Planctomyces sp. SH-PL14: one gene and its partner. The protein of the gene in region 1 interacts with the protein of each later gene in a pairwise test. Links are inferred from orthologs where the notes say so. Each region holds a gene or a part of one and is shown on either strand. Other genes may lie near its edges.

What was found.
Region 2: the proteins of VT03_RS20645 (region 1) and murG interact in binary tests that used the Escherichia coli proteins (3 or more experiments, as listed by UniProt). The link is inferred for Planctomyces sp. SH-PL14 from one-to-one orthologs.

The regions. Positions count from the first base shown.
Region 1 is NZ_CP011270.1:5,423,419-5,438,445, forward strand. Bases 7,353-10,294 are described here. They hold VT03_RS20645 (TrmH family RNA methyltransferase), read right to left. Parts: upstream 9,228-10,294; coding sequence 8,478-9,227; downstream 7,353-8,477. Other genes in these bases: VT03_RS20635 (PVC-type heme-binding CxxCH protein), read right to left, coding at 7,353-7,360; VT03_RS20640 (inorganic diphosphatase), read right to left, coding at 7,598-8,146; VT03_RS20650 (WD40 repeat domain-containing protein), read right to left, coding at 9,940-10,294. Also shown: VT03_RS20615 (PVC-type heme-binding CxxCH protein), read right to left, coding at 1-1,804; VT03_RS34300 (hypothetical protein), read left to right, coding at 1,904-2,212; VT03_RS20625 (hypothetical protein), read left to right, coding at 2,291-2,869; tRNA pseudouridine(55) synthase TruB, read left to right, coding at 2,979-3,836; more of VT03_RS20635, read right to left, coding at 4,223-7,352; more of VT03_RS20650, read right to left, coding at 10,295-11,877; VT03_RS20655 (cupin domain-containing protein), read right to left, coding at 11,874-12,410; VT03_RS20660 (polysaccharide pyruvyl transferase family protein), read right to left, coding at 12,866-14,131; carbon storage regulator CsrA, read right to left, coding at 14,216-14,413; VT03_RS20670 (ABC transporter permease), read left to right, coding at 14,815-15,027.
Region 2 is NZ_CP011270.1:2,365,891-2,380,765, reverse strand. The notes cover bases 4,436-7,225. They hold murG (undecaprenyldiphospho-muramoylpentapeptide beta-N-acetylglucosaminyltransferase), read right to left. Parts: upstream 6,483-7,225; coding sequence 5,388-6,482; downstream 4,436-5,387. Other genes in these bases: wrbA (NAD(P)H:quinone oxidoreductase), read right to left, coding at 6,524-7,132; VT03_RS35065 (hypothetical protein), read left to right, coding at 4,512-5,366. Also shown: VT03_RS09295 (RrF2 family transcriptional regulator), read left to right, coding at 528-980; VT03_RS09290 (SLC13 family permease), read left to right, coding at 1,159-3,486; VT03_RS09285 (alpha/beta hydrolase), read right to left, coding at 3,506-4,240; VT03_RS09265 (ArsR/SmtB family transcription factor), read right to left, coding at 7,478-7,813; ispG ((E)-4-hydroxy-3-methylbut-2-enyl-diphosphate synthase), read left to right, coding at 8,096-9,262; VT03_RS09255 (DMT family transporter), read right to left, coding at 9,281-9,736; VT03_RS09250 (DUF1501 domain-containing protein), read right to left, coding at 10,274-11,653; VT03_RS09245 (metallophosphoesterase), read left to right, coding at 11,953-12,726; VT03_RS09240 (MraY family glycosyltransferase), read left to right, coding at 12,868-13,989; VT03_RS09235 (DinB family protein), read left to right, coding at 14,419-14,875. UniProt on the Escherichia coli protein: Cell wall formation. Catalyzes the transfer of a GlcNAc subunit on undecaprenyl-pyrophosphoryl-MurNAc-pentapeptide (lipid intermediate I) to form undecaprenyl-pyrophosphoryl-MurNAc-(pentapeptide)GlcNAc (lipid intermediate II).

The DNA of each region.
Region 1 (15,027 bases):
CGTGGTCGTCCCGATCCTCCGGATGGGAGACGAGCGCCTGCGCCAGCGGAGCCCGCAGGCCAACCGGCAGCCGCTGGAGAGTCGAAGCGAGCGTCAGCCGCACCAGCCCCGAAGGATCGGTTTGCGCCACCCGCGTCAGGAGCGGGGCGACCGCTTCCGCCGCGTGCGAGATCGTGGCGGTCGCGCCCGGGTCGTAGGGGACCGGCCCCAGCGGCCCGTCGAGCGGGAACGGATCGGTCAGCATCCGGACCGCCTGCGTCCGGATCGCTTCATCGGTGTGAGCGAGACACTCGCCCAGGAACGGAGCGTCGAGCGCCCCGATGTTGAACAGCGTCAGGAACGACCGCATCCGCAGCACGCGGTCCTCGGACCGGGCCACCGTCCGCATCAGCTCCGTGGCGGCGTCGGCCAGCGGCTGTGTCGCCGCCCGCCGCTCCGCCAGGATCAGCCGGGCCTGCCGGACGTACCACTCGTTCGGCGAGCCATGCAGGGCCACGAGATCGGTGTCGCTCAACCGATGAAGGTCAAACGCCGCGGGGGCCTTCGGACTGCCGTAAACGATCTTGTAGATCCGTCCGCTCGTGCGATGGACGCCGTTCCGCTCGTGACACTCGCCCGTATCGCTCCAGTCGATGATGTACACCCCGCCGTCCGGCCCATACGACAGATCGAGCGCCCGGTACCAGGGATCGTCGCTGAGAAGAAAATCCTTCGCATGCCGGCCCACGAATCCGCCGCCGTGCCGCTCCAGCCGCTCGGTGTTCACGCGGCGGCCGTGGAGGTTGATCGTGTACAGGAGACCGCGATGCTCGGCCGGCCAGTTGTCGCCGAGATAAATCATGGCGCCGGAGTGAGCGTGTCCGCCGCCGAGGTCGTTCGCCGCGCCGTCGCGGGAGTTCTGCCATCCCTTGCCGGTGTCGTAGTGAAAGTGATCGGCGTGATGGCTCATCAGGTCATAGACCCGCGGGTTCGGATCGAGCGTCCCGTTCCGCAGGAAGTGCCCGCCGACAACGTTGTAGAACAGGTGCCCGGTGACGGTGTTGGTATAGAAGAGTTCCCCCAGGGCATCCCAGTCGTGCCCCCAGGGATTCGTCGTCCCGGTGCAGAGTGTCTCATACGTCTTGCGGATCGGGTGGTACCGCCACATCCCGCCCCGCAGCGGAACCCGCCGCGCGTCGGGCGTTCCCGGCGGACCGATCTCTCCGGGACACGACCCGCCGCAGCGTCCGTAGAGCCATCCGTCGGGACCGAACCGCAGCCCGTTCGCAAAGTTGTGATAGCTCTCGCTGAAGACGTTGAATCCGTCGAGGACGGTCTGCGGCGGTCCGTCCGGCACGTCATCCCGGTCGGCGTCGGGGATGAACATCAGCCGCGGCGGGCACATGACCCACACGCCGCCGTGGCCGACTTCGACGCTCGTCAGGATCTGGAGGTTGTCGACGAACACCTTCCGCGAGTCGAACCGCCCGTCGCCGTTCGTGTCCTCAAAGATCAGGACCCGGTCCCGCAGCCCCAGGTCAAAGCGGGTCTGGCCGTCGGCATAGGTGTAGTTCTCGGCAATCCACAGCCGCCCCCGCGCGTCCCACGTCATCCCGATCGGGTTCTGAACATCGGGCTCCGCGGCAAACAGCGTCGCCCGGAACCCCTCCGGAAGCCGCAGCCGCTTGACCGCCTCCTCGGGCGGCGTCGCGGCCGCCTTGGCATCGTCGAGCGTGTTGAACGGCTGCGGAAAGTCGTCCGCCGCCGCGGCAGCCGCGCAGGCCGAAACGACGGCGATCATCAGGAGGAGAGCGGGAAAGCGCATGCGTCACTCACACCAGATTGTCAGGGTTCGCCAAGGTGACAGAATTCCGGCGGCGATACCACCGACTGCGATCGTGCCGGACCGCCCGGAGAACCCGTGATGGCATTTCGACAAGCGAAATCGGATTCACACCGCGAACAGAAGACGTGGAACGAGTGGATTGAGAAGAATCGGGCTGCCCTGGTTGCGATGGGACTTCCTCCCGAGGTGATGGTCGACGCCAGCTGCTGGTCTGACTTCCTCGAGAACGGTCACCTGCACTGGCACCCGTCGAGCGGTTTCGACTTTCATCAGCTGACCCATCATCAGCTGGTTCTCCTGCGAGACTTCCTCGAAAAGGACGCCTTGAAAGATCGAGCTCCCACACTGCTCAGGTGGCTGCGTACTCGAAATCTGGGACAGAGCTGACAAGGATGCGACTTCGTCCCGATCTTGCGTCCGATGGTCCCGTACGCATTGAGTCACCTAAATCAGCCCGAGACGCCAATGGATGCGCTGACAAAGGAAATCCTCCTGCGGTCCTTTCAGCATGGTTTTAGTCCCGATTTGACAGCCAGCCTGATCGACGAGTCTCGGGTCAACGAACACATCACCGGAGTACACGACACTACGGAAGCCGAAGCATCTGATCGCATTCGGATGATGATCGAAGGTGGCCTCATAGGCATTGTGACAACGGAACTTGCAGACCGGGTTTGGCGGGAGATCGACGAGTGTGGTGACTCGCTGGAAAGCCTCTCCCGAAGAGTGCCGGGTGTCGGCGGAATAATGCCGACCGGAATGGGGCAGCAGATTCTCAGAGGCTTGGTCCCTCGAAACTGGCATTGCTCCCACGAAACGGATTCCGCGACCGGGTTCCGGTACTACTGGCAACTGGAGTACGCCGATCGGGAGCAGTGCTGTCCATTTAGCGAGGACTTCTTCCAAGCACCGAACGCACGTTATCGCGACTGCGAGACGAGAGGTTGCCGTGTGACGGCCTGCGGCCCTTGGTGGTCAACCTGGTGGTGGCGACATCCCACGGGCTATCTGATTCTGTGCAAGAGCCACCAAGACCATACTTGACGAACCGTCACCCACTTTGCGGCGCTGATTGATTACCTCAATCTGTCATTCAACGCGCCAAGCCGCCACACTGCCGCTTTTGCCCGGGAAATAGCGTCCACGTCGAGTCATGTTCGGTCTCCTCAACATCAACAAACCCCTCCGTCTCACTTCCCGCGACGTCGTCAACCGCGTCTGCAAACGGGTGCATCCGATCAAGGTCGGACATGCCGGGACCCTCGACCCGCTGGCCAGCGGAGTGCTCGTCGTGTGCGTCGGACACGCGACGCGGCTCGTGTCGTACATCCAGGACGAGAGCAAGACCTACATCGGGACCTTCGTCTTTGGGAAACGGAGCGAGACCGAGGACTGTGAAGGGGTTGTGGAGGACGTGCCTGTCGGGCACATCCCGCGCGAGGAGCTGGAGGCGATCCTGCCGCGGTTCACGGGGCGGATTCGTCAGCGGCCGTCGCAGTTCTCCGCGATTCGTGTCGGGGGGCAGCGAGCTTATGAGCGGGCGAGGAAGGGGCAGGTGGTGGAGGTCCCGGAGCGGGATGTGGAGATTCATGCGCTCCGCTGCGTGGAGTACGACTTTCCCACGTTTCGGCTGGAGGTCGAGTGCGGGTCAGGGACCTATATGCGGTCGCTGGGGCGGGATATCGGGCTGGCTCTCGGGACCCATGCGCTGATGGTGGGCCTGGAGCGGACGCGGATCGGGGACTTTCGGATCGACGACGCGCTGTCGATCGAGGATTTGAGTGCGGACGTGATTGCGGCGCATCTCCGCTCGCCGCTGGAGGCTCTGGGGCGGTTTCCGCAGGTGATGCTGAGTTCACACGATGTGGCTCAGTTGCGGATGGGGCGGTGCCTGCGGCATGACTGTCTGCTCTACGCGCCTCCCGGTGAGGTTGTGGGGGTTCATGCGGGCGAAGCGGTGTCGCTGCTGCGGGTCCACAACAACCAGCTCGTGCCGGTCATGGTCTTCTGACGTGACACCGTTCATGCCGGCGCAACGTGGATAGCTCAAACCCAACGTGCGACGGCAGCCGGGGTCAAGGGGGCAACCCCTTGCCGCCGGAGGCGCTTCTGTGAGGAACCGTGGGACACAACGGACGTTCCCTTTGTGGAACCGGCGTTGAGGATCACCGCTCGCCCCTGAAGGCGCCGCGGGTTGGTGAGGGGGCATACAGCACGTTGTCCGCGTTTGGACACGGCGCGCTTCAGACATCTCTCGACGGCCAGGCCTCCGGCGGGCAAAGGGGATTCTCCCCTCTGCACTCCCTGACCAGGGTGCCCCTGGACCCGGTGAGGGCCAATGATCCTGAGTTGCGCCGCTCTACCTTCCGCCTTCAGCCTGAACCCCTTCCGCCTCCCTCACTGCGGCACGGGCGCCGCCTGCGACTTGATCAACGCAATCAAATCCGCAATGTCCTGCGGAGTCACCGTCTTCTCCAAACCCACCGGCATCAACGACACCCCGTTCGCCTTCAACACATCGATTTCAGCGCGAGGAATCGCCTCTTCTTTCCCCTCCGCCATCCGCAACGTCACCGCGTCCGCCGTGTCCGCCGCGATCAACCCGTTCAGCACCCGCCCCGCATCCGTGATCACGGTATACGACTGGTAAATCGCCTGCGCCTCCCGGTTCGGATCCAGAATCGCAATCAGCAGATCTTCAGGCGACTTGTTCACCACCGAAACCAGCTGCGGACCCACATTGGCCCCCTCGTTCCCGACCTTGTGGCACGTCACGCAGTGCTTCGTAAACGCCAGCTTCCCCCGCGCGACATCCCCCGCCAGCTCCAGCGCCGGCCGGTAACTCTCAATCACCTTCTGCCGGTCCTGATTCGGCATCCCGAACACCGCCGCCGCCTGCTTCCGAATCCCCTCATTGGGATGCGACAACAGCGTCTGCCGCGAAGTCGGATCCACCTCACCCGGCGAAATCCCCCCGCCACCCACCGCGGTCAGCAGCGCCGTAATCCGCTCGTTCCGCTTCAGCAGCGTCGTCATCGTCACCGTCCGCAAGTGCGGCCCCATCTGCGGCCAAACCGCCAGCAGCGGCGCGGAGAGGTCCGCGTTGAGCCCCCCCACCGTCGTGATTGCCGCGGCCTGCAGCTCCGGCGGCGTCTGCGGCGACAGCAGCTTTTCAAGCAGCCCCGCAAACCGATCCGCCGGCAGCGTCGCCACGATCGGCATCACAGCCAGCCGTCCCTTCAAGGGAGCAGCCGAGTCGGTCGCCCGCCCCTCGGCAGCCGTCCACGCCGTTTCGATCATCGCCTTCGCCGGAGCCGCAAGCTTCGGCGAACCGATGAGGCCCGCCAGCGACTTGCCCGAGCTCTCCAGCCGCCCGCCCAAGGTCGCGATCATCCCGCTCCGCGCCGGGGAATCGGGGAGCGACGCAATCCGGTTAAGGATTTGCAGCACCCCTTCCTCCGTCGCCGCCGCACGGGCCAGAAGCCGCCGCCGCCACGTAGAATCCTGGTCCCCCTTCGCCAGCAGTTCGTCGAGAAGCGGCAGAGCCCGGGTCCCGATCGAGCTCGTCAGCATCTCAAGCACGTCGGAGTTGAGCCCCGATCGGGTCGCCAGCGCCGTGAGAGCCTTGAGCGACTCCGGCGAATCGATCTCGCCGAGGGCGTAAGCGACAGCGAACTCGACACGGACGTTGTCCTCGCTCGCGAGTGCGAGGATCGGACCCGCGAGGGCCGGCATCGCCTTCAGTCGCGGCGCGGCGAGCCACACGGCCCGCTCGCGAATGTGCGGATCGCGATCCGCCAGAGCGGCCAGCATGTCCGCCTCGTCAATCGCATCGAGACCGTCCAGAACCGCCAGCGCGTGCAGCCGTCCCAGCGGTGTCGCCCCTTCGCGGACCAGCTTTCGAGCGGGCTCGATGGCCGCCTTGTCCTGCCGTTCCCAGAGCAGCCGCTGGGCGGTCTCCCGCTCCCAGCCGTTCGTCGAGTTGAGGCTCGCAACCAACTCCACGGTGGTCTTCGTCGCCAGGACCGGGAACGGCCGGTGCTTCCAGCCCGGCGGCGTCAGCCGGTAGATCCGCCCCTTGTCGTCGCCGCTCTCCAGGTTCAGGAACGCCTTGATGTCATCCGGGATCGCGATCGGGTGCTCGATCGTCTCGCGGTACATGTCGAGGACGTACAGGCACCCGTCCGGCCCGTTGACGAAGTTCGTCGGACGGAACCACGTGTCGGTCGAGGTGATGAACTCGACCCCCTCATCCGCCCGCTTGGCCAGGAAGCTCGCGCCGTTCTCGCCGACGGTCTTGCGGTGGATCAGGTTTCCGCCGACGTCGCCGATAAAGGCGTTGCCGAAGAACTCCGGCGGATAGGCGTCGCCGCGGTAGATCGTGACGCCGGTGGCCGACGTGAAGAAGCCGGTTGCGACGAGCTCGGTCTCCGAGACCCGTTTGCGGAACGCCGGATCGGCCGCCCGGCGGCGGGTGCGGACGACGCGCCACGGCTCGGCCGGGCTCGTCCGGAAGACCGGCGCGGCGGCGCCGTCGGCGGCGACGGAGCGGATCGGCGGGGCGGTGATCCCGGAGTCCTTCCGGTCGAGCGCCTGGCGGGGATAGACGATGTGCTGGATGTGGTTGCTGTTGTTGCAGACGAACCGGTTCCCCCAGTCGTCATACGAGTGGCCGAACTGCTGGCCGCCGGTGACGCGGGTCAGCTCGTTCGTCTTCGGGTTGAGGGCCCAGTCGCTCGCCCGCAGCGGACCGACGTCCTTGCCCTCCATGTGCAGGCTGCTCTGGGCGGTCCCGCCGCTGGCGGTGATCCGGTTGTCGAGCCCCCACTTCATGTTGTTCGCCAGCCCCTGCACGTTGTAACGGCTGAACCCCTCGATGATTTCTTTGCGCTCGTCGGCGACGCCGTCGCCGTTCGTGTCCTTGAAGTAGTACAGCTTGTCCGGCGCGAGGGCGAAGACCCCGTCGTCGTAGCAGCAGACACTGACCACCCAGCTCATCTTGTCGGCGTAGACGGTGCTCTTGTCGAAGATCCCGTCGCCATCGGTGTCCTCCAGCCGGCGGACCTGGCAGGCGTTCTTCTTGCCGAGCGGCATCGGCTGCATCTCGCGGACTTCTTCCGAGTACGGATAGCCCAGCATCTCGGCCACATACTGCCGGCCGTAAGCGTCGAAGCAGGCATCGACCGGATCGAGGACGTCCGGCTCATGCGCGACGAGCTGCAGCGAGAACCCGTGCTGGACCTTGAACGTCTTCTGAACGTCGGCGATCTCCACCGGCGGCAGCCGCTTCATTTCCTCGGCGAGCGAAGGGGGCGCCGCGGGATCGGCAGGGGCCGCAGCCATCGGAGCCGCCGCGGGTGCGGGAGCTGGCGTCGTTGCCGGAGCAGCGGGAGCCGCCGCGACGGCAGTCGGAGGCGTCTGGGCCGGTGCGGGAGAGGGGGCCGTCGAGAGGACGAGGGCGCCGGTGAAGAGACCGAGGGCCAATGCGGCGAACGGAACCGCCAGTGCGGGCGCGGCAGCGGAGCGAGACGACATATTCAGATCCAGCAGGTTGGCAGCGTGACCACAGGAGCGCGTGCGATCAAACAGCTGAATTCAGGCGGGCGAAGGGGAGGGCGGTGGTAGGGAGTTCAGAGCTTGTCGACGGAGGGATCCTGGGGCTTCACATCGGGGCAAAAAAACGGACGACGCGCAAGCATCGTCCGATCCAAAGTACCGTCCGCCGCCAGCGGTTCAACTCACCGACCCCTGACGACGATTGACTGACGACTCTCAGTGCTTCGTCAGCAGGCCGCGGCGGCGGCGTTCGCTGTACGCCTGAAGGCCGTCTTCGATGATCGGAATGCTCGGGGCGGAGTCCAGGATCTCGTCGACCTCGACCGCCTTCCCTTCGAGCTGCTTGTAGTCCTGGAAGAACCGCCGCAGCATGGCGAGGCGGTGGTAGGGAAGCTCGCTCGCTTCCCGGAACGAGGCGTACTCGGGGTCGTGCGTGGCGACGGCGAGGATCTTGTGGTCCTTCTTGTCGTTGTCGATCATGGTCATCAGGCCGATCGTACGGGCCTGGACCAGCGTCAGCGGGGCGACCGGCTCCTGGCAGAGAACGAGGACGTCGAGCGGGTCGTCGTCTTCGGCGAAGGTCTGCGGGATGAAGCCGTAGTTCGCCGGGTAGTAGACGGCGGAGTAGAGGATGCGGTCGACTTTCAGCAGGCCGGTCTGCTTGTCGAGCTCGTACTTGACGCTCGAGCCCATGGGGATCTCGATGACCGTCGTGAACTCACGCGGCAGGTTTTCACCCGGGGTCACATCATGCCAGGGATGCATTGCGGCTCTTTGGTAGGAAGAGGGTCCAAGCGCTGTCCCGGCACGATAGTAGGCCCGCGACACGAGTCGCAAGGGACTCCTCGCCGAGCCGCACCACGGGAGGGCGAAGCTCCCGCGAAGTTGCGGACCACGGGAGGGCGACGCTCCTGCGGAGCCGCAGACGTTGCCGGGCTTCCACTCTCGACACGGCCGAACCTCCGTCTCCGCTTCGGTTGCAGCCGGTCCGGTTGGAATCGAAGACGCGGGGACGGTTCGCGGCTCAGCAGGAGCTTCGCCCTCCCAAGGTCCCGGCTCGCGCCAATTCCGGAGACGGGACCTTCGGGCCGGACGATTACCGTCGCCGTCCACGGGAGCGATCGGACGGCGGAGGCTCGTGGGAGCGCCGCCAGACTTCGCTGAGCAGGATTCCGCAGGCGACCGAGACGTTGAGGCTCTCGACGACGCCCGTTCCGGGGATCTGGAGGAGCTGGTCCGCCAGGGCCTCGATCGGGGGGGACATTCCCTCCCCCTCGCTCCCCAGGACGACCACGATCCGCCGGCCGAGCGGCGCGCCGTAGACCGCATCGCCGTGGTGGCTCGACGTCGCGACGATCCGGAAGCCGAACTCCTTGAGCCGCTCCAGGTCCCCGACCGGGTCGGTGAGGCCGTAGACCGGCACGAACTCCGCTCCCCCTTCGGCGACGCGGACCGCGGCGGGGGAGAGGGGCGGGAGGTCACCCTTGGCCCCCAGGATCGCGCTGACTCCGAAGTGGGAGGCGATCCGCAGGATGGAGCCGAGGTTGTGCGGGTTCTGGACGCCGTCGAGGTAGAGGAACGGGCCGGAGAGCCGCTTCTCTTCCAGCCACCGCATCATGTCGCCGGTCGACCAGCGGCGGTATTCGCGGGCCAGGATCGCGATCCCCTCGTGGTGGATCGAGCCGGTGATCCGTTCGAGGTTGTCGTCTTCGACGACCTGAAAACCCTTGCGCTCCTGGACACAGTAGTCGAGGAGGGCGGAGAAGTGCCGTCGGCGATCCTCCGTAATATAGACGCGGATGACGTCCTTGGGCCGGCGGGCGAAGAGGGCCTCGCAGGCCCGCACGCCGTGGTACTTTTCCTCGGTCTCGCCGACGTGGCGGTCGCGTTCGCGGGCCGGCCCTTTTGCTGGCAGTCCCTTGGCTGGCAGCCGTTTCGGTGGCGGTCCTTGCGGCGGCGGCCCCTGGGAAGCTCCTTTGGCCGGCGGTCCCTGGGAGGGTCCCTTCGATGGGGGCCCTTTGGGGGGACGAGGACCGGCGCCGGGAGTGAAGCCGGGGCGGGGACCGCGGTCGGGGCGGGGGCCGCGATCGGAGGGGCGGGACGGTTTGCGGGGGGGCTTCATCGAAGGTGCGGAGTGGGACGGGAGGCGACGTTCGGGGTCGCCAATGTCGGGCAGCTTACGGTTCCCGGCAGCGGATCACCACGTCCGCGTAGCGATGGAATCAAACCGCATCCTTGCCGGCACGACGTGGCTACCTCAAACCCAACGTGCGACGGCCGCTGGGGTCAAGGGGGCCTCGCCCCCTTGCCGCCGGAGGCGCTTCCATGAGGAACCGTGGGACACAACGGATGTCCCCTTTGTGGACCCGGCGTTGAGAGGTCCTCGCTCGCCTTGCAATCCCTACGGGTTGGTGAGGGGCATACAGCACGTTGTCCGCGTTTGGACACGGCGCGCTTCAGACATCTCTCGACGGCCAGGCCTCCGGCGGGCAAAGGGGCGTTGCCCCCTTGCATCCCCCACCAGGGTGCCCCTGGACCCGGATGGGGTGGTGGGAGTTCTAGTTTTCTTGCGGCAGGCCCTTCCAAAGCCGGATCGTGCCATCCGCCGCCGCGCTTGCCAACCTCGTCCCATCCGGACTGCAAACGACACTCGTCACCGAATCCGTGTGCCCCAACAACCGGACCACCGGCTCACCCGTCTCGGCATTCCACAAGATCACCTGCCGATCGTTCGCCCCCGAGACAAGCCACTTCCCATCGGGACTGAAGGCAACACTCTCCACCGGCGCCTGATGCCGCGTCAGCTCCATCACAACCTTCCCGGCCGCCACATCCCAAAGACGGATCGTCCGCGAGTCGCCGCTGCTGGCCAGCCGCTTACCGTCCGGAGCAAAGGCCAGCGTCCAGACGGGGCCCGTCTGACCCACCAGACTCCCGCGAGTCGAAGGCTTTGGCATGATCGCGTACAGCCCGATCGGCGAGTCTTCACCCCCGCTCGCCAGACTCATGCCGTCGCGGCTCGCGGCGAGGACTTTGACCTGGCTGCGGTGAATGACCAGGGAGGCCCGCAGTGCGGAGGTGGCCGGATCGCTCAACAGGACGGCACCGATCGGCATCCCGAAGGCCAGCAACCGCCCCTCGTCGCACCAGGCCAGGCAGCGGATCGGTCCGTTGCGACCTTCGAAAACGATCCGCTCGAGTCCCATCTCAACGTTCCACGTCCGCACGATCCCGTCATCGCCCGCGCTGGCCAGCATCCCGGCGCCGTTGAACTGGACGGCACGGACCGGGCCGTGGTGTTCCTTGAACGTCCGCAGCGATTCGCCCGTCGTCCCATCCCAGACCTGCACAAGCCCCCGGCCATTGCCGCTCGCCAGCCGTTTCCCGTCCGGGTGGAAGGCGATGCTCAGAAACGCGGACGACGACTCAAACGTCGCCGTCGCCGCCTTCGCCCCCAAATCCCACAACCAGATCATCCCATCCCGGCGCGTCACCGCCTGCGGGTGTCCCTCGGGATCAAACTCGACCCGCAGGACCGGCGCGGCGGCGACGGAGGTGGCTCGTTCCTGCCCGGAGTCGACCTCCCACAGCCGCAGCGATCCCCGATCCCCCCCGGCGAAAAGCTGTGCCCCGTCCGGGCTGAATGCGAGCGTCGTGACGGCGTCCGGCAGCGCGGGGAGTTCACGGATCTTCTCGCCGGTCGCCGCATTCCAGATCCGCACGACCTTGTCCTCACCCCCCGCGGCGACGCGCGTCCCGTCGGGATTCCAGGCGACCGTGTTCACGAAGCTCTTCGCCCCTTCGAGTCGGCGGGCGATCATGCTCTTCTCAAGATCCCAGATCAGGACGGCATGGTCGTCCCCGCCGCTCGCGAGCTGCTTTCCATCGGGGCGGAACGCGAGGCACGACACCGCTTCTTCATGGCGCGAAAGCGTGGAGCGCTCCCGGCCGGCGGCAACATCCCACAGCCGGATCGTGCCGTCGTCGCGCCCCTCCGCCAGGACAGTTCCGTCCGGCGAGAAGGCAACGGTGTTCACGCCGATCCCGTTTCCCTGGAGGACGTGCGTCGACTCCTTCGTCGCGACGTCCCACAGCCGGACGGTCCCATCGCCGCTGCCACTCGCGATCGTCCGGCCATCGGGCGAGACCGCAACGCTGTTGACCGTATGCGTATGCCCGGCAAGCGTGACAGTGTTCCGCCCGGTAGCGACATCCCACAGCCGGACCGTGCGATCGAATCCGCCGCTGACGAGCCACTTCCGGTCGCCGCTCCGCGCGACGCAGAAGACTTCGGACGTGTGCCCCTCGGTCCGGATCACCCGCTCCAGGGTGACCTCCGGCGCCTGCCCAGTAGCGACATTGCCCAGCAGCACGACCGCGGCCAGCCCGCAGACGGCGAGCATCGAAAGGAACCGCACCGGGCACCCGAACGGGGACGAAGGGCCGGGACCGAGGCTGGTCGTCGCGCCGGCGGCATCGTCCTCCGCGACGGTCAAGATTTGAGGAACTCCATCCCGTACTTGGCGGAGAGGCTGACCGCCTTGGCGATCCACGCTTCCTGCTCCGCGGCGGTCATCGGCGGCGCGGGGGCGGTCCGGCTGGCGACCGGCGTCCCGGTTTCGAGGAAGAACTCTTCGAGGCCCGCGGGGGAACAGAGGCAGAGCATGCGGGCCGGTTGGTCCGAGACGTTGCGGAACGTGTGCGGTGCGCTGGACGGGACGTTGGCGGTGTCGCCGGCGCGGAGCGTCGCCTTCTCGCCGCGGAAGGTGACTTCGATCTCCCCTTCGAGGATCCGGAACATCTCCTCGAAGTCGTGCCGGTGCGGCGGCGGCCCCCCGCCGGGTGGGACGTACATATCGACCAGACAGTACTGCCCGCCGGTGTCGGCCCCGGTGACGAGGATCGTATAGGTGTCCCCGGCGATGGCGACGTGCGGGTGGCGGGCCTCATCGGCGCGAACGACCGTCAGGGTCCGGTCGGTCGAGTCTGGCCGCATGGCGGATGGTGACATCGGAGCGTGTTCGGTCATGGCAGAAGGTTCTCGCTGTTGGGCAACGGATTCGGTTTTGTCTCTGGAATGCATTCCTTGGCTCGAACCACGTCCTTGCCGGCGCGGCTATGCCACCTCAGACCCAATGTGCGACGGCAGCCTGGGGTCAAGGGGGCCACGCCCCCTTGCCGCCGGAGGCATTTTCTATGAGGAACCGTGGGACACAACGGATGTCCCCTTTCTGGTACCAGCGATGAGGACTCCCTCACATCACACCGCTGGCTTTGCAATCCCCGCGGGTTAGGTGAGGGGGCATCCGGCACGGTGTCCGCGCTTGGACGCGATCTCCTTCAGACAGTGTCCGACGAGACAAGCCTCCGGCGGGCAAGGGGGATTCTCCCCCCTGCACCCCCTGACCAGGGTGCCCCTGGACCCGGTGATTGGGCCGGTGAAGTTGGGGGTATTGACTCGTCCTGTGATTCAAACATCCCGGATCAGCCGATCTTCAACGACTGCCGAAGCGTCCCCATCGTCGCCTTTTGCCGCTGCTGAACGAACTCACGGGCCGCCTGGACGCGGGCCGCAGCAAGCGCCGGATCCTTCGCGATCCCAAGGACAGTCGGAACGATCCGCGCCACCTCGTCCTCCTTATCCATATCGAACAGCCAGTCCTCCAGGCCGATATCCCGCCACATGAACCCCTTGCTTGTCTGTTCGCTGAACCGGCAGACGACCGCCGGGACGCCGTTCCCGATGCACATGATCGGAGAATGCATCTCCAGGCCGAACAGCCCCGCCGAGCGGACGTAGGTGCTGAGGGCCTCGTCGGTCAGCCAGTAAGTCGAGCGGTGGACCACCCGCTTGCGGACATCCTCCGGCAGCGGATCGAAAAGCATCTCCTTCGCCACGTCCATCTGGCTCTGGTCCTCGGGGCAGAGGAGGACCTTCATGTCGGTGTTGCGGACCACCTCGATGATCGCCTGCCGCAGCGGGGCATGGTCATGTTCCTTCAGCGACGTGCTGTGGGCAAAGCGGCGGACGTCCTCTTCGGTCTGCTTGCGGTTGTGGATCTTCCAATACGGCGTGTAGCGGAGCCGCGGGATGCAGCAGAGGAATTTTCCGCGCGCGAGGTCGTGCTCCTTCAGGAACTTTTCGGCGGCGTCGTCGTTCCGGAGGTCGACCGCAAAGGCTCCGTCGGGACCGAACTCCATCACCGGGCAGGTGACGCCGTTGTCCTTCGCGAACTGGAGCGAGACGGTGTCCCGGAAGAAGGCGAACCGGGCCGCGGTCAGGAGGCCGCGAAGCTCGTCGGTCATCGCCCCGATCGTGATGCCATAGACGCCGTACGGTTTGCCGGTCTTGGCCTTCCACTCGGCGACTTGCTTCTGTCCCACGAGCGACGGCCCCGAGCCGTGGAGGAGGAAGTCGCACTCGTCGAAGGCGCGGGCCACCGTCTCCTTGTCGAGCGCGAAGCGGACCTTGGGGAACCGCCGGCGGAGCATCGCCTCGACCCCGTTGCCGACGTTGCCGGGCCAGAGGGTCACCTCCGCCTCGGGGAGGTGGTCCTCCAGGAGCCGCAGCACGCCCGGCGTGTGGGCGATGTCGCCGATGTTGACCGTCTGCCAGCTGGACCGCAGGAGGATCCGGGGCGGACGACCGTCAGCAGCGGCGGCCGTGGTGGCCCGAAGCGAAGCCGCAAGCGTGGCCGCGAGGCCGGCCGAGAGAAACTGCCGGCGGTTGAGCGAGGCGAGTGGAGACATATTGGGTGACCGAATGCGCGAGGTCGGGGCGCAGCTTCATCGCCGGCTGCGCACCTCGCAGAGTATTCGAATCGCCCGAGCCCGTTAAGCGGGTTCCGCGCCCGGCTTTTCGGCGGACGGTCCCGCCTTGATCGCCTGACAGAGCTCCTCGCGGACGATGTTCATATCCCGCGGAGCGTCGATCCCGATCTTCACTGTGTTGGGACCGATCCGGACCACCGTGATCGCGATGTCTTCGCCGATCAGGATCCGCTCACCAGCCTTGCGTGACAACACCAGCATGGCCAACCCCTTTCCTTGACGGGGAGTGCCGCACTCGGCTCGAGGACCAGAAAACCATTTCTGAGGGCTAAAGCGCCCGGAAAACTCGAACCGCTGGGCACCATCCTGACGCAATCGGGAAGCAATACAAGGGGCAGACCCAATCCAACCCGCATGAATCAATCTGACTGCGTTATCAAAAGGATAACGGCACGCCCCCGCAACGCCAGCCCAATCCGGCGCAATTTCCAGCGGCCAATTTTCCAACAGCCCAAAACTTGAGCAGTGGCGATCGGTGCCTGCTTTTTGAGCAGCTGGCGGCGACTGGAACTGGTTTAGCTGCACTTGGTGTGCAGGTGTCGGTGGTCCGTCCGGCAGTTTGTGCCTGCTGGGCCCCTGTTCCATCGGCTATCCTGTTTCCCATGCCCCAGGAACAACCTTTCCGCCCGAATTACCGGCGCGTCTGGCTGACGTGTCTGAAGAATTCCTTTGCGCGCGAACTGTCGTTCCGCGGGAACTTTCTGATCGAGCTGTTCACGAACGCGTTCTGGATCACGTCGCAGGTGCTGCTGTTCGAGATCATCTACGCGAAGACGCCGGGTGTGGCGGGGTGGACGCGGGAGCAGTACATGGGG
Region 2 (14,875 bases), 3.1 Mb from region 1 along the record:
TCCATGACAGAATTCAACCGGGTCCAGGGGCACCCTGGTGGGGGATGCAAGGGGGCAACGCCCTCTTGCCCGCCGGAGGCCTGGCCGTCGAGAGATGTCTGAAGGAGCGCGTGTCCAAGCGCGGACAACGTGCCGTATGCCCCCTCACCAACCCGCGTGGCTCGCGAACCGGCAACCGAACCACAACAGGCCCCAGGAAGTCCCGCCAGGGACGGCCGAAAATAGCCCACCATTTCAATGGTGGGTTCGCAGTGTGGCTCCGGACCAGCAGTCCCGTCAGGGACGAAAGAATCTTTCTTCTACAAAGGGGACACCCGTCGTGTCCCAATGTTCCTCATAAAAAGCGCCTCCGGCGGCAAGGGGGTGAGACCCCCTTGACCCCAGCGGCCGTCGCACATCGGGTTTGAGCTGGCACAGTCGCGCCGGCAAGGACGTGGTTCGAGACAGCGGGACGCTCGCCGGGCTTCGAATTCCGACCTGGATGGTGTATTTTCAAAGTTCCGACTTCGACCGAGGATGGCCACGCCATGCGACTTTCCCGACGTTCCGACTATGCCCTGCGAGCGCTCTTCGCGCTCGCAAGTCGCTACGGGGAAGGTCCCATCTCGATCCGCGAAATCGCGACAAAGAACGACGTCCCCAAGAAGTTCCTCGAGCAGATCATGCTCGAACTCAAAAGCCAGGGCTGGGTCCGCAGCATCCCGGGACGCATCGGCGGCTTCGAACTCGCCGTCGCCCCCGACCGGCTCAGCATGGGACAGGTCGTCCGCTTCTTCGACGGAATCCTGGCCCCCATCGGCTGCGTCTCCTCCAGCGACTATGAGCCCTGCTCGCAGGAGCCGTTCTGCCGCTTCCGCCGCGTCCTCCTCGATATCCGCAACTTCACCACGCAGCTCATGGACAAGGCCACCCTCGCCTCCGTCCTGCGCGGTGAGCCGGTCCGCCGCGAGGAAGTCTTCACCGCCGGGGACGGCATTTAGCGAATCGGTTCGGTCGGGATCCTTTCCGATCGGGATTTCCCCCATAAACTCCACGCCGGTGGATCGTCGTTCCCGCCGACTGCACGAGCAGCGAACGGGGACGAACGTGACGATCCCGGGCTTCCGGTCCCGCCAGCCCTTCCCGTTCCACTGATCACCGACGACGGAATCAGGTTTCATGCTCTATCGACTGCTGGCCCTCCGCGCCGCCCTGGCGCTGGCCATCTGGACCGGGACGACGTTCTCGACGACCGCAGCCCACGCCGCAGAACCGGCCCCCGCGGCGAATGCGGCCGCAGCGACCGAGAACAAAGGGGCGCTCGCCGCGGCCGTCGACAGCCTGATGGCCGACGACATCCAGACGCAGCGGGACGCGGAAAAGACGCTGATCGCCGCCGGTCCGCACGCCCTGGAAGTCCTCCCCCCGACCGCCGTCGTGACCGAACCGACGGTCCGGACGCGCGTCGAACGAATCCGCAACCGGATCGAACTCAACCAGCTCGTCGCCCGGCTCGACGACCCGCAGCCCGAAATCCGCACCGCCGCGGAAGACGTCCTCCGCAAGCGGGACCGCAAGACCCTCGCGCATCTCCCGGCCACCGAATCGCTCAAGACCCCCGAAGGCCGGGCCGCGCTGGAGCGGGTCCGCGTCGAGATCACAACGCGGAACACGCTGCATCTCGTCCTGACCTGCGTCGTCCTCGTCGGCGTCATCCTCGGCCTGCTCCAGGAACGGTTCGGTGCGGAGGTCATCATGCTCTCCGCGCTCCTGATCCTGGTAGCCTTCGGCGTCGTCTCCCTCGACCAGGCGCTCCTCGGCTTCGCCAACCCCGCGATCCTGACGATCGCGGCCCTGTTCATCGTCGGGGCGGGACTCCAGGGAACGGGCGGGATGGAGACGCTCAGCCACTACCTGCTCGGCCGGACCCAGTCCGGCACCCCGCTGTTCCGACTGATCACGCCCATCGCCACGATGTCGGCGTTCCTCAACAACACGACGATCGTCGCCTTCTTCCTGCCGATCTTCATCAGCGTCGCCAAGAAGATGCGGACCTCCCCGTCCAAGCTCCTCATCCCCCTCTCCTACGCCTCGATCCTCGGCGGGACCTGCACCTTGATCGGCACGAGCACGAACCTCGTCGTCGACGGCACGCTCCGCGAGCAGGGACTCGGCGGGATGACGATGTTCGAACTTTCCCCCGTCGGCATCCCGGTCACGATCATCGGCCTGGCGTTCCTGATTACCGTCGGCCAGAAGCTGCTTCCCGACCGCAAGGACCTCCTCGAGTACGTCGAGTCCCATCCCCGCGAGTACACCGCGGAGCTGATCGTCCGCGGAGACTGCCCGTGGGTCGGCCAGACGATCCGCGCGGCCGGCCTCCGCGACCTCCCCGGCCTCTACCTCTATCAGATCGAACGGGCCGGTGAGCTGCTCTCGCCCGTCGCCCCCAGCGAGAAAGTCCAGGCGAACGACCTTCTCTATTTCTCCGGCGTCATCGGCACGATCGTCGACGTCCAGAAGATCCGCGGCCTCGATCCGGTCGAGCACCACGAGATCGAGCCGACCTCCGCCGCCGGCACCGCGACCGAGGGGGCCGCTCCCTCCGACTCGACACCCAAGCCCGCCCCCCGGACAGGCCATCAGCTCGCCGAAGTGGTCATCTCGCAGAGTTCGCCGCTTGTCGGCATGAGCGTCAAAGCGGCTGACTTCCGGTCCCGCTATCAGGCCTCGATCATCGCCGTCCACCGCAGCGGACAGAAGCTCTCGGAGAAGATCGGCAAGATCGTCCTGGAGTCGGGGGACACGCTCCTCGTCGACGCCGGCGCCGACTTCGCCCGGCGATGGCGGAACTCACGGGACTTCATCCTCGTCTCCGGCCTCGACGACTCCGCTCCCATCGTCCACCACCGCGCCTGGCGGGCCCTCGCGATCCTGGCCTTCGTGATCATCGGGATGTCGTTCGAGCCCGAGCTCGCGGCGATCGTCGCCATGGCCGCCGCGGCCCTCTCGATTTTCAGCGGATGCGTCTCCAGCCGCGAGGCGATGCGATCGATGGACCTCTCGGTCCTGGTCCTCGTCGCCTCGGCCCTCGGAGTGAGCCGCGCCCTCGACTCCAGCGGCGCCGCCGAGTGGCTCGCGGGCCAACTGCTGACAATCGTGCAGCCCTACGGTCCGCTGGCGATCCTGGCCGCGATCGTCCTGCTGACGGGACTGCTGACGGAGCTGCTGAGCAATAACGCCTGTGCCGCCCTGATGGGGACACTCGCCATCGCCACGGCCCGCGCCACGGGACTCGATCCCCGGCCGCTCCTGATCGCAGTCGCGGTCACCTCGTCCTACGGCTTCGCGACGCCGATCGGATACCAGACGAACCTGATGGTCCTGAACCCGGGCGGGTACAAGTTCTCCGACTACCTCAAGATCGGCATCCCGCTGGATCTGATCTGCTGGATTCTGACCGTGATCCTGATCCCGTGCTTCTGGTCGCTCACGCTGCCGCAGTAGGGAACGAGACAGCCGGGATTCAGATCGAAGTGATCAGCCGTCCCGCCGCCATCAGCGCCGGGCCGCTGATCGTGTGCGGACCGTCGAACGGGTTCCAGTCGACCTCCGCGCCGAACGAGGTGAGCATCGCCCGAAGCTCCTCGGCGAGCGAAAACGGCAGGACCGGATCCTGACGTCCATGGGACTGCACGACCCGCAGTCCCTGGAGCCCCTGTTTCTCGGCGGTCGCCCGCCAGTCCTCTTCGCTCAGGAGCGTCCCCGAGAAGACAATCAGCCCCGCCGGCCGGACTTCCAGGTGGAGCATGGCATCCGTCGTCACCATCGCCCCCTGCGAGAACCCGCCGATCACGGTCTTGTCCATCCCCAGGCCGGCATCGGCCAGCATCGCCTCCAGCGCCGTCGAGAACGCCTGCCGGACTTCAGGAAGGCGGGGCGGATGCTCATACCGGAGGTCGCGCAGCCGCCCGGCGGCGGCCGCCTGCTGCAGACGGACCATGTCGATCGGCCACCACGCCCGGCCCCCAGGAATCCCATACTCCCGAAGGTCCATCGGCGCGGCCGGAAAGACAAACCGCGTCGACGCCAGCTCACCGGGGAACCGCTGAATCAATTCCGGAGCGAGCGACACCAGGTCGTCCCCCCCGGCTCCGAATCCGTGACAGAGAACGACGAGCCGGTCCGGCGGCGTCCCCGGCGTCCCGTCGACGACGGTGCAGGAAAGGGGCCCATAGGTCTGCTTGCGCAACTTCGACACGTTCAAAACCTGCTTCACGAGGACGGACCGGGGCCGAAAAGCTAGGAAACCGCGCGCAGGGGATCAATCGGCCGCCGGTGCGGAATCCAGGGCGAATCTTCGTCCCGTCTCCTGTCATTGTTCGCTCCCACGTCGTCTTCTCTGAGTGGCGAGTGTGTGAAAATTGTGAAATGAGGCCCGGGCACGCCGGCGGGCTCGAAACAGCTCCTGTTGCCTCGATTTTCCGGTCCGCGTTAGAGTTCCGGTTGCTTGCCTGTCCAAGGATGGAACCATGGCCCACCCGACCGAATTCATTGACCGCCACACCCGGTCCTTCATCTGGCTGTGCGGCTTCGCGACGGCCATCGCGTACGCACTCTGCAACTGGCTGGGGTGGGATCAGCCCGGCCAGGTGATCGTCGTCCTGCTGCTCTTCACTCTGCTGTTCATCTCCTTCGCGGTCCTGGCGATGCTGGTGGCGGAGAAATGGTTCGAAGAACTCGACGCCAGCGCAGTCGAATGGAGCGGAGTTCCCCGCTCCGGCACCGCCAAGACGGCGTTCCTGAAAGGGGGACGAAGAGCGTCCCAGGCCCGCTTTGACCACACGGGCGACTTCCTCCGGATGGTCGCCGACGAAATGCAGACCCCCGGAGCCGGCGCCTCGCACGACAGCCCGGCCCGCATGGCCGCCGTCCAGGCGACCGCCCTCCAGCACGCCCGCTCCTACGCCGACGTCCTGCAGATCCCCGTGCCGACCCGCCGCAGTGCCCTCGTCAACTTCGTCCCCCCCGCGGCCCCGGCCCCCACTCCGGCCCCGCCGCCGCCTCCCCTCTTCACCGCCCCCGTTCCGCCTCCACTGCCAGCCAACCACTACGGTACGCCCGCTCCGGCCCCTGCCCCCGCGGCCGCTCCCGTTTCTCCTCCGCCGCTCTTCACGGCCCCCGCTCCGCCGGTCCAACAGGCTCCGGTCGCCCGCCAAGTTCCCGTCGCCCAACCGGCTCCCCAGCAGCCGCCCGTGGCCCCGACGGGCGGGGCGTCGTCCCAGCGAGCCGTCCCGCCGCGTCCTCAGGGACCAGTCGTCACTCTGGGAACGGCCCTCGGCCACGGAACGATGCGTCCCAAGCCCCCTCGCCAGCGGCCGAACTGACCTTCGAGACCAGTTCAATCCTCACTTTGGCTGCGTGACCAGCGACAGGATCGCCTCGGCGACGGCGTCCGCCGCCTGAGGCCGCGCCAGTCCCAGCATCGCTTCTCCCATGCGGTCGAGGCGGTTGGTAAAGCTCAGGGCGCGGTGCAGCGTCGCTTCGAACTGTTCGAGGAAGTGCCCGTCCGCCTGGTCGACGAGAAACCCGGCCCCCGCTCGTTCAAAGACCCGGGCGTTGGCCCGCTGGTGGTCGTCGGCGGCGTGCGGGTAGGGGATCAGGATCGCCGGGATGCCGACGCAGGCCAGCTCGGCCAGGGTCGTCGCCCCCGCCCGCGTCACGGCCAATGTTGCCCGGGCGTAGTGCGGCGCCAGGTCGGAAAAGAACGCTTCAACCTCCGCCTTCCAGCCGACCTTCCGGTAGGCCTCCGCCACACGCTCGCGGTCGGTCTCACCCGTCTGGTGAACGATGTCCCACTCCCGCAGCAGGCCCGGGTTGTGATCGGCGACCGCCAGCATGCCGTTGTTGACCGCGTGTGAGCCCTGGCTCCCCCCCAACACGAGCAGAACGGGACGGCCGTTCGTCGGGCGCGGGTCGACCGAGGGCGGAAGCTCCGCGATGCTTCGTCGAACGGGGTTCCCGGTCAGGCGGACATCGGTGCCGGAGAAGTACGACTCCGATTCCCCGAACGTGCAGCACACGATCCGCGACCATCGGGCCGCAATGCGGGTGACCCGCCCGGGAACGGCGTTCTGCTCCAACAGCACGATCGGGATCCGGCGGGCGCGGGCGGCGAGCAAGACCGGAAAGCTTGCGTATCCGCCGCAGCCAACGACCACGTCCGGCGCCTCGTCCCGCAAGATGCGGCGGGCCCCCGTCCAGGCTCCCCAGTTCGCGCGGACCGTCCGGAACGGCTTCCGCAGGATCTCCCGGGGAGAGACCGCGGAGATCGTCAGAACCTTACCCAGACCGCCGCTCGAGAGCTGGCGGTCCACCCCCTTCTCCGTCGTCACCAGAGAGGTCGAGACGGGAGGATTCCGTCTCTGGAGCGATTCCATCACGGCCAGCGCCGGCGAGACATGACCTCCCGAACCACCGGCTGCGAACAGAATGGATGGCACGGGAGGCAATGGGGGCTCAGAGGCAAGAGCGGGTGTTCCCGCTACTTCTTCAATTTCAGACCGATTTCGGCCAGGCGCTTGCCGAAGGCCCGGCAGAGGGCCGCCTCATTCTCGTCGATGTCACGCTTGTTGTCGCCCCCCGCCAGATGCCCTGGGCCGTAGGGTGAGCCCCCGCCGGTCGTCGTGAACAACTCTTGGTTTGAATACGGGAGACCAACGATCACCATCCCCAGGTGCAGCAGCGGAGCCATCAGCGTCAGCGCCGTCGTCTCCTGGCCCCCGTGCATGCTGCCGGTGGAGACGAATACGCCGGCCGGCTTCCCTTCGAACTCGCCGTTGAGCCACAGCGAGGTGAGCTGGTCGATGCGGTTCTTGAGCTGGGCCGAGCAGTTGCCGAAGCGCGTCGGAGTTCCGAATGCGAACGCACCAGCCTCCTTAAAGTCTTCAACCGTGACCAGCGGAACATGCTTCTGCATGTCCCGCCCGGCCTTCATGTCGGGCCGGGCTTCGATCGTGGCATCGGGAATGAGCTCGGGAACGCGGCGGACCACAGGCTCGGCGCCGGAGACGTGCGAAACGCCTTCGGCGATCAGTTCCGCCATCCTGTAGACGTTTCCATACGTGCTGTAGTAGACGATGAGAACCTTCATGGCGTGCTCCTCCGGACGGGCGACTCAGGATGTCATGAGCGAAGTGAGACCGATCGAAACGCCCGCCTGCCGGGATGAACGAACGCAGCAGGACAACGGAAGTTCCGACACGGGTGCCGATTCTGGCACGGATGCCCCATGGATGCACGCCCCGTGCCATCCAAGCCCGCCGCTGTGCCCGGCCGACCTGCTTCCAAGTTGCGTGCCCGTACAGCGGAAACCGTCGTATTCAAGAAAAGGATCCGGCAGCGTCGGAGCCAATCTGGCTGCATCCATACCATCCTGACCGGTCGCGCACCGTCCCGCGGGCGCCAGCCCGAACCATCGGCAGAGCGACGGAGCGAATCAGGCGGGTTTGCCGGCCCCCGGGGCGAGTTCGAGCTCGACCGTCAGCCGATCCAACTTGAGCCGAAGAACCTGACCGCGATCCACATCGAACGGGACGGCGACGCGATACTCGACGAATCGACCTTGACGGGTACGGTCAACGAGACCGACGCGAAATAAAACACCAAGATGGTGGGACAACCCGCCGATATCCATCTCGTACTGGATGGCGAGCTCCGTCACCGTCCGTGGGCCAGCAACAAGTTCTTGAACCAGTCGAATCCGGAGCGGGTCCGCAAGCGCTTTGAGTTGCTCGACGGTCTTGTTCCAGACGTGGTATCCGTCTTGAGACACGGGGAAGCACCTGCATTGACCGTGAACACCCCGAGAGTCCTGGGGCGAAATTTTGCACCGCAGAAGAGGACTCGGCGACATTTTGTCCTGAGAAACACGGAATTCTCGTGGGCGGAAAGAAACCGCCCCTCCCGCGGACGTTTCGTCTCGCTATTCCGTTCGGAGAGTCCTATTTGCGACTGTTGATACGTCAAGGTGTGCGGATTGGGACAATTGAGCGTGAATCCGTATGATGAACCGCGGACAGAGGATGTCTGCTTCAGCTCCCCCAGGACGACCTTGGTGAATACGCGAGAGATTGCCCGCAACCCGACCCGTTCGGTTCGTATCGGCTCTGTCACGATCGGCGGCGGGAACCCGATTGCCGTCCAGAGCATGACGGCCACCCACACGCAGAACATCGAGGCGACCGTCGGACAGATCCGCGACCTGGTCGAGGCGGGGGCGGATGTCATCCGGGTCGCCGTCGACAGCCGCAAGGACGCCGACGCGCTGCGGGAGGTCGCCCAGCGGATCGAGGCGAATCTGGCGGTCGACCTGCAGGAGAACTACCGGATGGCGGAGGTGGTCGCCCCGTCGATCGCCAAGATCCGCTACAACCCCGGCCACCTTTACCACCACGAGCGCGAGAAGCCTTGGCAGGACAAGGTAAAGTATCTCGTTGACGTGGCGACGGAGCACGACTGTGCGATGCGGGTCGGCGTGAACTGCGGCTCGGTCGATCCGGACAAGAAGGAAAAGTTCGCCGCCGACGATTCGATCGGCCCGATGCTAGCGAGCGCCTTCGAGCACTGCGAACTGCTCGACTCGCTGGGGTTCACCCGGTACGCGGTCTCGCTCAAGGACTCCGATCCGCGGAACGTGATCGAGGTCAACCGCCGCTTTGCCGAGCAGCGTCCGGACGTGCCGCTGCACCTGGGGGTGACCGAGGCCGGGATGCCGCCGGACGGGATCATCAAGACCCGGATCGCTTTCGAGCAGCTCATCAGCCGCGGGATCGGGGACACGATCCGGGTCTCGCTCACGGTGCCGAACGCCCGCAAGAGCGAAGAGATCGTCGCTGGGCGGAAGATCCTGGACGACATCGCGGCGGGACGGGTCCGGAGCGTCGTCGACTACGGCCTCAACGTCCTCAACATCATCAGCTGTCCGAGCTGCTCGCGAGTCGAGAACGAGGCGTTCATCGACTTGGCGGCGCAGGTCAAAGAGATGGCGGCGTACGCTAAGGACCATGCGGTCACGATCGCCGTCATGGGCTGCCGGGTGAACGGCCCCGGGGAGACCGACGACGCGGATCTCGGCCTGTGGTGCGGGCCGAACTTCGTGAATCTCAAGAAGGGGCCGCTGGAGCTGGGAGCTTACAGCTACGAGGAGATTCTTCCCCGACTGAAGAGCGAGCTCGACCGTCTGCTGGTGGAGAAGGGTGCCGCGACGGCAGGAGCGCGGTGAGGCGGCGGAGGCGCGCGGTCAGTCGATCCGCGTCTTCAGCATCATCAGGGCGACGCCGCCGATGACCATCACGGCCCCGATCGTTCTGAGAAGGGTCAGGGCGCGGGGTGTGACCTGGAACCATCCGTAGTGATCGATCAGGACGGACATCGCCATCTGCCCGGCGATGACGAGGGCGAGCATGGCCGCGACGCCGATCCGCTGCGTGACGATGATGCTCGTCAGCACGTAGCACGTTCCGAGCAAGCCGCCGAGCCAGAGCCACCAGGGGACGGAGGCCAGGCGGGCGAGGCTGGGCCATGCCAGACGCATTGTCAGGCAGATGACGAGGCACGCGAGGGTGCCGATCGTGAAGGAGGCCAGGGCGGCCTGCATGGGGTGGAGGAACCGTCGGCCAAGCTGGGCGTTGATGGCCGCTTGGGCGGAGGTCGCGGCGCCGGCAGTGAACGCAATGAGGGTAAGCAGCGATTTCAATATGGGCTCCGGCAACGGATTCGAGTCGCGGCCGTAGCATAGCGACAGCACCGGCGCGAACCGCCAGTCGGGGTCCAGGGGGCACCCCTGGTGGGGGATGCAAGGGGGCCTGTGAGGGAGGCGGAAGGGGTTCAGGCTGAAGGCGTAAGGTAGAGCGGCGCAACTGAGGATCATTTGGTCCTGATCGGGTCCAGGGGCACCCTGGTCAGGGAGTGCAGAGGGGAGAATCCCCATTGCCCGCCGGAGGCCGTCTCGTCCGACATTGTCGGACGGAGTGTGTGTCCAAGCGCGGACACCGTGTCGTATGTCCCCTCACCAACCCGCGAGGATTCCAGAGCGAGCGGTGAGTCCTCAACGCTGGTACCACAAAGGGGACGTCCGTTGCTTACCACGGTTCCTCATGAAAGTGCCTCCGGCGGCAAGGGGTTGCCCCCTTGACCCCGGCTGCCGTCGCACGTTGGGTTTGAGCTATCAAGCCGCGCCGGCAAGGACGTGGTTCGAAATACCGGATCAGCCGACCGACCACGACATCCGACCTCAGCCCAACGCGCGGCCAGTGATCTTCCGGTAAGGGCCCCCTTCGTTCTGCGTAGGCCGCTCCGGACGTCCCTTGTGGATGTACGTCAGCGCCATGTTGTCCACGCCCAACAGGTGCAGCACCGTCGCGTGCAGATCATGGACATGCAGCCGGTCCTCGACAGCATGGAAGCCCAGATCGTCCGTCGCGCCGATCACCTGACCACCCTGCACCCCGCCACCGGCCATCCACATCGTGAACCCGGTCGGGTTGTGGTCGCGGCCGTCCCCCTTCTCACTCATCGGCGTCCGGCCGAACTCCCCCCCCCAGATGACGAGGGTCTCATCGAGAAGCCCCCGCTGCTTCAGGTCCTTGAGCAGCGCGGCGACCGGTTGATCGCTCTCGGCGAAGCGGTCGGTGTGGTTCTTCTCGATCGCGCTGTGGGCGTCCCACTTGCTCCCCGCCCCGTGATACAGCTGGACGAACCGCACGCCGCGCTCGACCAGCCGCCGGGCGAGCAGACAGTTCCTGCCAAACGCGGCAGTCTGTTTCCGGTTGAGGCCGTACGCCTCCTGCGTCGCCGGCGTCTCCTCCGCCAAGTTCACCGCCTCGGGAGCGTGGGCCTGCATCCGGAAAGCCAGCTCGTAACTGCGGATCCGGGCATCCAGCTCCGTCTGCTGGGGGTGCTTGCGAGCGAAGTCCGAGTTCATCGAGGTCAGGAGCGCCAGTTTGTCCCGCTGCTGCTCGACCGAGATCCCCTTGGGGTTAGCCAGGTTTCGGATCGGATCTGCCTGCGACTCGAGCTGGACCCCCTGGTACCCCGCCGGCATGAAGCCGGCGCTCCAGTTCCGCGGACCGTTGATCGTCGACGTCGTCGAATCGGTCATGACCACGAAGGCGGGGAGGTTCGCGTTCTCCGTCCCCAACCCGTAGCTGACCCAGGCCCCCAGGCTGGGCCGGCCGGCGATCGGCGTCCCCGTGTTCATCTGGCAGACGCCGCCGGAGTGGTTGATTCCGTTGGTCCAGCAGGAGCGGATGACCGCCAGATCGTCGACGCACTGGGCGGTGTGAGGCAGCCAGTCCGAGACCCAGATCCCGCTTTCGCCGTGCTGCTTCCACTTCCGCTTCGAGGCGAGAAGCGGCGAGTTGATCTCCCCCATCGCGGTGATGACCCGCTTGTAGCCGGGCGGAAGCGGCTGCCCGGCCAGTTCGTTGAGCTTCGGCTTGGGGTCGAACGTGTCCATCTGGCTCGGCCCCCCTTCCATGAAGAGGAAGATCACACTCTTCGCCGTCGGGCGATAGAGGGACCGGCCAGGGGTCATCTGGGGGACCGCCTGGGCCGCGTGGAGCAGGTCCGCCAGGACGATGCCGCCGAACCCGGCGCCCGCCTGGACCAGCATGTCGCGGCGGGAGACCGAATGGCAGAGAGAGACTGGGTTCACGCGGTCCTCAAATCGGCGTGACGCGGGGACTTCGGCCCTTCATCGTATCCATCGCGGCAAATCCGAGGCAAATCGGCAGGCACAATCGGAATCCCGGTGGAGTCGACACCGCCCGTCGGCAACGTTCCGATGAGGCGTCCGGAACGTCTCTTGCTCAAGAGTTCGAGGCCCGATCGGCGATTCTGTCGCGAGAACTCGTACTGGATCGGCGTCCAGCGGACGTTAGCATTGGGGCGACCCCAGGAGACTGCACCGAGATGAGCACGGCCACGAACGACCGTCAGCGCGTCAGCTTTGTCTCCGATCTTCACCTCCTCTCACGGCGATCGAGCGCCCCCCGGCATCTCGACAGCCTCCACGCCGTCGCGAGGAAGTCGCAGCACTTTGTCCTCGGGGGGGACATCTTCGACTTCAAGTGGTCGACGCTGCACTCGCTCGACGCTTCGATCGCCGCGGCGGAATCGTGGCTCTTCGAGCTCGCCCAGGCGACGCCCGAGTGCCGTTTTCATTTCCTGCTCGGCAACCACGACTCTCATCCGGCCCTGATCCAGCGGCTCCCCGCCCTCGCCTGCCGGCTCCCGAACTTTGCCTGGGAGCACTTTTTTCTCCGGATGGGGGACACGATCTTCCTCCACGGAGACGTCGCCGACCGGCACTCGACCACCCAGTGCCTGCTGGAAGCGCGGCGGAACGGGTTCTGCCACGAATCCCGAAGCAAGATGCACCACGGCGCGTACGACCTCGTGGTGCGGTCGCATCTGCACCGGATCATTCCGACGGCGGTCTACCCGCGAAAGACGGTCGCCCGGCGGATTCTGCACTACCTCCGGGACATCGCCCAGGGGCCCGAGCAGGGGATCCGACGGGTCTGTTTCGGCCACACGCACCGGATCGTACTGGGCTTTGAGCATGGCGGAGTCACGTTCTTCAACGGCGGCGCCCCGATCGGCAAGGCCCGGTTTCACGTCCTCGAATTCGACGTCGAGACTCCAGGCGCCGATCCCGCGGTGACTCTCGTCTCCGTCGGCTAGCGCGGATCCCGGACCGCTGGGGCGGCAGTTGTTCGGAGGGTCCGGACGCAGGGACAGTCTTCCGTCACCGGCGGCGTATCGGCGGGCTCAGCGAGGTCTTAAACTCCGCTCCCCGGTTCCCGTCTTCTTCCGTCGGTCTCCATGATCTGGTTCCTGCTGGTCTGCGTGGTCCCGTCGTTCGTCCTCTCGTGTCTCGGCACAGCCGCGATGCGCCGTCTTGCCCCGCGGTGGGGACTGATCGACCAGCCGGCGGCCCGCAAAGTCCACGTGACGCCGACGCCGCTCGGCGGGGGGCTCGGAATCTTCTTCGGCTTTGTGGCGACGATCGGCCTGGCCCATCTAAGCGTCTTCATTCTCTCCCGGCAGCCGACACTCCCGACGTGGCTGCCGACGGAATTCGCCGCCTACCTTCCCGGCGTTCTGGAACAGGCGGGGCAGATGTGGCGGATCGTGGCGGCGGGGGCGATCCTGGTTGCGATGGGGCTTCTGGATGACGGCGTCGGACTGCCGTGGCCGCCGCGGCTCGTCGTGCAGTTCCTTGTGGCGGCAATCGTCGTGTCGAGCGGCGTCCATGCGACGCTCTTCGTTTCGCTCCCCTGGGTCGGGACACTGTTCACCATTTTCTGGATCGTGCTGCTGATCAACTCGATCAACTTCCTCGACAACATGGATGCCCTGTCGTCGGGGATCGGGCTGATCGCGTCGTCGATTTTCGCCCTCGTCATGCTGACCGCCACGAGCGAGCCGCGGTGGCTGGTCGGCGGCAGCCTGCTTGTGCTGGCGGGCTCGATTGCCGGGTTCCTGGTTCACAACTGGCCTCCCGCCAAGATCTTCATGGGGGATGCCGGCAGCACGTTCCTGGGGATGATGCTGGCGACGATGACGATCCGCGGCACGTTCTATGATTCGAGCTCCGCGGGGACGCATGTGATCCTGGCACCGATCTGTGTCCTGGCGGTGCCGTTGTATGACTTTGCTTCCGTGATGTGGATCCGGTTGTCGCAGGGGCGGAGTCCGTTCCAGCCGGACAAGAGTCACTTTTCGCATCGTCTGGTCGAGCTCGGTCTGACGCGGAAGAATGCGGTCCTGACGGTGCATCTGGTGACGCTGATGTCGGGTCTCGGGGCTCTGCTGCTTTACCGCGTGTCGGACTGGACGGGGGCGGCGATCGTGTTGGCGCTCGTGGTCTGCATCATGCTGCTGATTGCGATTCTGGAGAGCACTGGTCGGCGGACGATCCAGCAGTCAAAGAACGGCGAGTGACGCGTCTGCGCGCGGCATTGACCAACCGGGTCCAGGGGCACCCTGGTGGGGGATGCAAGGGGGCCTGTGTTGTTTTCTTGGCCCTTTGCCCGCCGGAGGCTTGGCCGTCGAGAGATGTCTGAAGGAGTACGTGTCCAAACGCGGATACCGTGCCGGATGCCCTCTCACCAACCCGCAGGGACTGCAGAGCGAGCGGCGAGTCCTCAACGCCGGTTCCACAAAGGGGCGCCCGTTGTGTCCCAAGGTTCCTCATGGAAGCGCCTCCGGCGGCAAGGGGGCGAGGCCCCCTTGACCCCAGCGGCCGTAGCACGTTGGGTTTGAGCTATGGAAGCTCTGCCGGCGGGTACGACCATCGTCGCCTGCGAACCCGCACGCTCCGCAAACTGTCCGTCGGCTTGTTCTCCCCCGTCATGCCCCCGAGCCCCGCTTATGAACGCCCTCGACGTCCTTTGCCGCCTGCATCAGCACCGGATCCACGCCAACCGCCAGCTGCGGGCCGCGGCCGGGACACTCAACGAGGACCAGTTGCGGCAGTCCTTCATGATCGGACAGGGATCGATCTGGAAGTCGCTCACACACATGTACGCAGCGGAGTTCGTGTGGCTGGAGGCCTGTCAGGGGAACGAACGAGCGCTCACCCCCGGAGACCTCCCGGGCGAGCTGCCGGGATCGCAGCGCGGTACGGGCGGATTCGCCGGCTTCGCAGACCTCGACACCGCGTGGACACAGCTCGATGAGCGCTGGACCACCTACCTCGCAGATCTGGCCGAAGCGGCACTCGGCGAACTCGTCTACCGCGTCAGTACAAGCTCCGGCCTGGGAAAGCGGTGGGGGACTCCCCGGTCGGACATCCTCCTCCACGTCTGCACGCACGCCCACTACACGG